3 regions of the Streptomyces sp. TN58 genome follow, and region 1 is predicted to be linked to each of the others. Evidence: riboswitches for the same ligand, from Rfam matches in the RefSeq annotation. Region 1 holds a riboswitch; each other region holds the start of a gene.

Region 1 (2,259 bases):
CACCGCGCCCTCGGCCGCCCCGAGGCGTACCAGGGCCCGGTCGCCGGGCTGTCCGAGAACGGTGATGTCGGGTTCCAGGGCGGCCACGTCGCCGCGTCCGTCGTCGAGGGCGAAGAGGAAGCGGCCGGACAGGGCGGTGACGCGGGTGTTCGCGCACAGCAGCCGGTCCAGCTCGCGTACCCAGGGCAGGACGTCCTGCGAGGTGGGGGTGGCGACGATGTTGCGTACGCGTTCGTGCGCGGGCGCCGGCAGCAGCCCGGCGGCGTCCAGCACCTCGGCGAGCCCGGCACCGCAGCCGTCGCCGAGGCCGCGCAGCTGCACGTTGCCGCGGGAGGTGAGTTCGAGGTGCCCGTCGCCGAACCGGTCGGCGGCGCAGGCGAGGTGCGCGGCCTGCTCCGCGGTCAGCGCGCCGCCGGGGATCCGCACCCGCGCGAGGTACCCGTCGTCCGCCGCGTGCAGCCGGAGCGCACCGGGGCAGGCGTCACCGCGGTCCCGTATGACGGGTTCGTCCCGCGATACGGCGGAGGGGGGCTGGGGCATGGCGGCGAGCATACCCACGATTCAACTCCCCGGAACTGTGTCCACCGCCACCCTCCGCTTCGAGCCCCGCCGGCGTTTGAGGCGCGGGGACCCGGGGGCAGAGCCCCCACATTCCAGCCCCGCCGGCGTTTGAGGCGCGGGGGCCCGGGGGCAGAGCCCCCACATTCCAGCCCCGCCGGCGTTTGAGGCGCGGGGGCCCGGGGGCAGAGCCCCCACATTCCAGCCCCGCCGGCGTTTGAGGCGCGGGGGCCCGGGGGCAGAGCCCCCGCAACGGCGCCGCACCCGCGCACCGCACCCGCCCCAACCGGCGGAGCCACCCGCCAACCCACCCGCCCAACCGGCGGAGCCACCCGCCCAACCGGCGGAGCCCACCGCCACCTAGGATGACCACCGGCGTTCCATACGGTCCGCCGTCGCCGAGGACGGCGACATGGGAGGAAGCCCGGTGCGATTCCGGCGCGGTCCCGCCACTGTGAACCCGGCAGAGCCAGACGGCCGGGTGAGTCAGGAACTCCCGCTGTCCTCACTGCCCGGGGCGCGGAAACCCCGAGGAAGGCCTGCCGCCGCATGATCCTGCTGCTGTCGACGTCCGACACCGATCTGCTCAGCGCCCGCGCGGCGAACACGGCGGACGCCCCCGTCCCGTACCGGTTCGCGAACCCCTCCCGCCTTCCCCTCGACGACCTCCCCGGCCTCCTCGACGGCGCCGACCTGGTCGTCGTACGCCTCCTCGGCGGCCTGCGCGCCTGGCAGGACGGCCTGGACCTGCTGCTGGCCCCCGGCCAGACCCGCCCGGTCGTGGTCCTGACGGGCGAACAGGCCCCGGACGCCCAGCTGATGGAGGCCTCCACCGTCCCGATCGGCATCGCGGCCGAGGCGCACGCCTACCTCGCGCACGGCGGCCCGGCCAACCTCGAACACCTGGCCCGCTTCCTCTCCGACACCGTCCTGCTCACCGGCCACGGCTTCGAGCCGCCCGCCGCCGCACCCACCTGGGGACCCCTGGAGCGCACCACGCCGCCGCGGACGGACGGCCCCGAGATCGCCGTGCTCTACTACCGCGCCCACCAGATGAGCGGCAACACCGGCTTCGTGCACGCCCTGTGCGAGGCCATCGAGGCGCACGGCGCCCGGCCGGTCCCGCTGTACGTCTCCTCCCTGCGCAGCCCCGAGCCGGCCCTCGTCGAGGCCCTGAAGTCCGCGGACGCGGTCGTCACCACCGTCCTCGCGGCCGGCGGCACCAAGCCCGCCACCGCCTCGGCGGGCGGGGACGACGAGTCCTGGGACGCGGGCGCGCTCGCCGCGCTCGGCGTGCCGATCCTCCAGGCCCTGTGCCTGACCGGCTCCCGCTCCGCCTGGGAGGACAACGACGAGGGGCTGTCCCCGCTGGACGCCGCGACGCAGGTCGCCGTACCGGAGTTCGACGGCCGTCTGATCACCGTCCCGTTCTCCTTCAAGGAGTTCGACGAGGACGGCCTGCCCGCCTACGTCGCCGACCACGAGCGGGCCTCCCGGGTCGCGGGCATCGCCGTACGCCACGCCCGGCTGCGCCACATCGAGCGCCGCGACAAGAGGATCGCGCTCGTCCTCTCGGCGTACCCGACCAAGCACTCCCGCATCGGCAACGCCGTCGGCCTGGACACCCCGGCCAGCGCGGTGGAGCTGCTGCGCACCCTGATCGCCGAGGGCTACGACTTCGGCCCGGTCACCGAGATCCCC
Region 2 (2,259 bases), 1.0 Mb from region 1:
GCCCCACAGGTCGACCAGCTCGGGCACGTCGGCCGGGGAGAACAGCGACCACTCGGCGTCGGCGTTCACGCGGCGCATGAACTCGTCCGGCACCCAGTGGGCCAGGTTCAGGTTGTGGGTGCGGCGCTGGTCCTCACCGGTGTTGTCGCGGAGCTCCAGGAACTCCTCGATGTCCGCGTGCCAGGTCTCCAGGTAGACGGCGGCGGCGCCCTTGCGGCGGCCGCCCTGGTTCACGGCGGCGACGGAGGCGTCGAGGGTCTTCAGGAACGGCACGATGCCGTTGGAGTGGCCGTTGGTGCCGCGGATCAGCGAACCGCGGGCGCGGATGCGGGAGTACGACAGGCCGATGCCGCCCGCGTGCTTCGACAGGCGCGCGACCTGGTGGTAGCGGTCGTAGATCGAGTCCAGCTCGTCCAGCGGGGAGTCCAGCAGGTAGCAGGAGGACATCTGCGGGTGCCGGGTGCCGGAGTTGAAGAGCGTGGGGGAGGACGGCAGGTAGTCGAGGCGGCTCATCAGCCGGTACAGCGAGGCCACCTCCTCGACGGCCTGGACGCTCTCGTCCGCGGCGAGGCCGCAGGCCACGCGCAGCATGAAGTACTGCGGGGTCTCGATGACCTGACGGGTGATGGGGTGGCGCAGCAGGTAGCGGCTGTGCAGGGTGCGCAGGCCGAAGAAGCCGAAGCGGTCGTCGGCGCCCTCGGCGAGGGTGTGCTCGACCAGTGCGTCCAGGCGGCTCGCGTGCGCGCGTACGAACTCGGCGGTGCGGTCGGCGATGAGGCCCTCGCGGTGGCCGACCTCGACGGAGGCGGAGAAGGAGGTGGATCCCTGGCTCGCGGCCTCGTCCCGCACGGCCAGCGTCAGCAGGCGGGCGGCGAGCTTCGAGTAGGCGGGGTCCTCGGAGATCAGACCGGCGGCGGACTCGGTGGCCAGACCCCGCAGTTCGGCGTCGTCGGCGGCGGAGCTGCGGCCGCGGAGCGCGGCGGCGGCGACGCGGCCCGGGTCGGTGTCGGGGAGGTCCGCCGTCAGTTCGGTGAGGGTACGCAGCAGCGTGGCCCCCGGGCCCTCGGTGTTGTCGCCAGAAACGGACTCGGCGCGCGGTGCGGAAGGCGCGATGGTCACGGCGGGAGCTCTCCCTCGCTCGGCCCGGTCAACGGCGGGCGGGCGCGGGCGCATGCGGGCGTGGCAGGAACGGGCACACCGCATGGCGTCCACCGGCCCAACCGCGAGGCCCGGACGTGTCGGCACCCGGGTCGGTCGATCCGGGCGCGCTGACGGCAGGTCATCGGACTTGGCGTCCGGATGTCGGACACTTCATACCGTTGCGGGACAGTTCCGGATTCCCACCGGATTCCCCTGCGGCGACAGCAGGCATGAGCATACATGTGGGGGCGGCCTCATGCGGCAGCCCCCACATGTAGTGTCGGCGCGGCTACAGCTTGAGTCGGTACGTCAGGAGTTTCAGGCCCTCGATGGGCGCCCAGTCCCGCTCCGGAGTGCGTACGAAACCCAGCCGTACGTAGATCCGGTGGGCCCCGGCCATGCTGCGCTGGGTGGAGAGCACCAGGCCCGTGACGCCCTCGATCGCCCGCGCCCGCTCGACGCACGCCCGCACCAGGGCCTCGCCGGCGCCCTGGCCCCGGGCCGCGTGGGCCACCGCCAGCATCCGGAACTCCGCCTCGTCCGGGCCGGCTATGTCGGCGAGCGGGCTGCCGGGTGCGGCGAAGGTCACCCCGCCGAGCACCCGCCCGTCACGCTCGGCGACGAGCACCTCGGCCCGGGCGGCCCGGCCGGCCACGTCGCGCAGCACGTGCAGGTACGCGTCGTCCTCGTTGAAGTCCAGGTGCCCGTCGGCGAGGTAGGCCTGCGCCGTCATCTCGCCCAGCTCGGCGTGGTCGGCGTCCCGTACCGCTCTGATCGTGATGTCCATGCGGTCGAGTGTGCAGGACGCCTGTCGGCGCCCGGCGCTATCGTCGGAGACAGCACCGTCGAGGAAGGTGAGCGAGGCATGACCGTGATGACCGACAGGCCCCACATGCTGACCGAGGACTTCGAGGCTGTCGCGCGTATAGCCGCCAGAGAGGTCGAAGGTCTGCGGCTGGAGTTCATCGACGGGGTCATCAGGAGCAAGGCAGTGCCGGACGGAGATCACGACCGCATCGTTCTGTGGCTCGCACGCATCTGCATGCAGCACCGGCCCGAGCTGTGGCTTCACGTGGAGCGGGGGTTGGCTGTGGGGGACTACCGCTCGGGTCGCGCCCG
Region 3 (2,259 bases), 320 kb from region 1:
GGCATGACCCGTCCGCGACCCGCTCCCTCATCAGTCCGACGCGCGGCGCGTCCTCTTCGGCATGTCCTGACCGCCCACCGCCCGCGAAACTTTCGATCAGTAACACAGGGGGAACCTTGCACACTCGTACGGTACTCGCCGTCCTCGCCGCCGCCACATTCGCACTCACCGGATGCTCCGGCGCCCAGGAGCTGTCTTACGGTGCCACGGCGAAGAAGGACAACCTTGAGGTCAGCGTGTTGCGCGTGGTCGCCGGGACCTCCGGCGACCTGTCCGTGCTCAAGGAGGCAGCCAAATATCAAGGCCGTACGCCGTACTACGTCCATTACCGCGTGACCAAGACCGACGCCGGCGATGTGAACGGACCCTCCTTCGACGTCACGGCGGACGGTGCCCTGTTGACCCGGTTGAACATCATGAGCGCCTTCCCGGAACCCATCGTGGGCACGGACGGGAAGCTCAGCTACAAGGACGCTCCGAAGTTCGACAAGTGCCTCGACGAACACAACTTCAGCGAGTTCAAGCAAGCCGCGGCCGGCGAGAGTTACGAGGCATGCACGGTCTACCTCTCCGCCTCGGGCTCCAACGCGGCGCCCGAGAAGGTCGAGTGGGTAAAGGGCGGCCTTCTGCGGCGCAGCGACGACCAGGCGTTCGCCGTCTGGAAATGAGCCCACCCGCGGAGAGCGCCACTCAGTCGGGAACGCACAGCCGCTTGGGTTGGCGACGGTGCCGTTGCGGGAGCGGGCTACAGCGGCGCCACCCGCTCCCACAGGTCGTCGCCGGGGCTGTCCGACCGGCGCGGCGAGCGCTACGGAACGGGCCCGGTCCGTGCTGAGTCAACGGCGTGGCGCCATGCCGCTTCCTGTGCTCAGAAGCAGTTGGGCGTCCCAAGCCTTCGATCCTGCCGCCTGCCAGACACACCCCACCCCCCGATCTGCGGTTCGGTAGCGAAGGCGCCTCGCGTGCAGGCTATGCTGCAACCCGTCCCACGGGGGAAGTCCGGTCGAAGTCCGGCGCTGACCCGCAACGGTAGACGGAGGCGCACACGCGGCTCCGTGAGCCCGATTACCCGCGGCGACGAAGGCTCCTGTCAATTCGCCGTGGACTGCGAGAAGGCGCTGCGCAGGGCGCCCCGCGTCCCGGGCCGCTCCTGTGCTCATGCAGGCACGGCTTGAGGCGAAGGCGATCCGCCCGTGGCCACACCCCTGGAACTCGAACCAGCCGCGCCACCTCACACAGCGCCTACCGGCGTCGGCCCTGCGCCGCCCAAGCGCGTATCCCTGCCCCTGCTCTTCGCCACCCTGTGCTTCGCGCTTGTGCTCTCCATCGTTTGTGGGGCGGGGCTGGGGGCGTCGGGACTGTCCTGGGGCGAGGTGCTGCGTTTTCTGTGGGCGGGGCTGACCGGCGGTTCCATAGCGCATGACGAAGTCCCGGCTTACACGATCGTGTGGGAGCTGCGCTTTCCGAGAGCGGTGCTGGCCGCGGTCGTCGGAGCCGGCCTGTCGGCGATCGGGGTGGCCGTGCAGGCCATGGTCCGTAACGCCCTCGCCGACCCGTTCGTCCTGGGCATATCCTCGGGCGCGGCCGTCGGCGCCAATGCCGTCCTCCTCTTCGGAGCCTTCGGCGCTCTCGGCCTGTGGGCCCTGTCCACGGCGGCCTTCCTCTCCGCGCTCCTCGCCATGGCGCTGGTGTACGCGATCGCCCACACCGCTGATGGTCTGACCCCGCTGCGGCTCGTCCTGACGGGCACCGCGATGTACTACGGCTTCTCGGCCGTCACCACCTTCATGGTGTTCGCGGCCGAGCGCGGCGAGGCGGCCCGCTCCGCGATGATGTGGCTGCTCGGCAGCCTCGGCGGAGCCAGCTGGGCCTCCGTTCCCATCGCCGCGGGAGCCGTGCTCCTCGGCCTCGCCCACCTCACCGTGTCGGCGCGTCGCCTGAACGCCCTGGCGATGGGTGACGAGACCGCGGCCGCCCTGGGGGTGGACGCGGGGAGGCTGCGCAAGGAGCTGTTCCTGGTCTGCGCCGCCGTCACGGGGACCGTGGTCGCGGTGAGCGGAGCGATCGGTTTCGTCGGCCTGATGGTCCCGCACGCCGCACGGATGCTGGTCGGCGCGGACCACCGCCGGCTGCTGGCCGTCGCCCCCCTCGCGGGCGCCGTCCTGCTGATCTGGGTGGACATCCTGTCCCGGGTGGTGCTCGCGCCCGTCGAGCTGCCGGTGGGCGTGCTGACCGCCGCCATCGGCGTGCCGTGCTTCG

The links. Region 1 has a riboswitch for cobalamin ahead of cobN (cobaltochelatase subunit CobN). Riboswitches for the same ligand answer to the same signal wherever they lie in the genome.
Region 2: it holds a riboswitch for cobalamin, as region 1 does, so the genes downstream of both, BSL84_RS22320 (ribonucleoside-diphosphate reductase subunit alpha) here and cobN (cobaltochelatase subunit CobN) in region 1, are expected to answer to the same signal.
Region 3: it holds a riboswitch for cobalamin, as region 1 does, so the genes downstream of both, BSL84_RS25390 (FecCD family ABC transporter permease) here and cobN (cobaltochelatase subunit CobN) in region 1, are expected to answer to the same signal.

What each region holds. Positions count from the first base shown of each region.
Region 1 is NZ_CP018870.1:5,884,347-5,886,605, reverse strand. Features, by position in the region: gene BSL84_RS26660 (cobalamin biosynthesis protein CobG) at 1-540, opposite strand, end outside; cobalamin riboswitch at 927-1,077, shown strand; gene cobN (cobaltochelatase subunit CobN) at 1,108-2,259, shown strand, end outside.
Region 2 is NZ_CP018870.1:4,872,001-4,874,259, forward strand. Features, by position in the region: gene BSL84_RS22320 (ribonucleoside-diphosphate reductase subunit alpha) at 1-1,119, opposite strand, end outside; cobalamin riboswitch at 1,256-1,385, opposite strand; gene BSL84_RS22325 (GNAT family N-acetyltransferase) at 1,430-1,927, opposite strand; gene BSL84_RS22330 (Uma2 family endonuclease) at 2,006-2,259, shown strand, end outside.
Region 3 is NZ_CP018870.1:5,567,593-5,569,851, forward strand. Features, by position in the region: gene BSL84_RS25385 (hypothetical protein) at 117-668, shown strand; cobalamin riboswitch at 958-1,092, shown strand; gene BSL84_RS25390 (FecCD family ABC transporter permease) at 1,206-2,259, shown strand, end outside.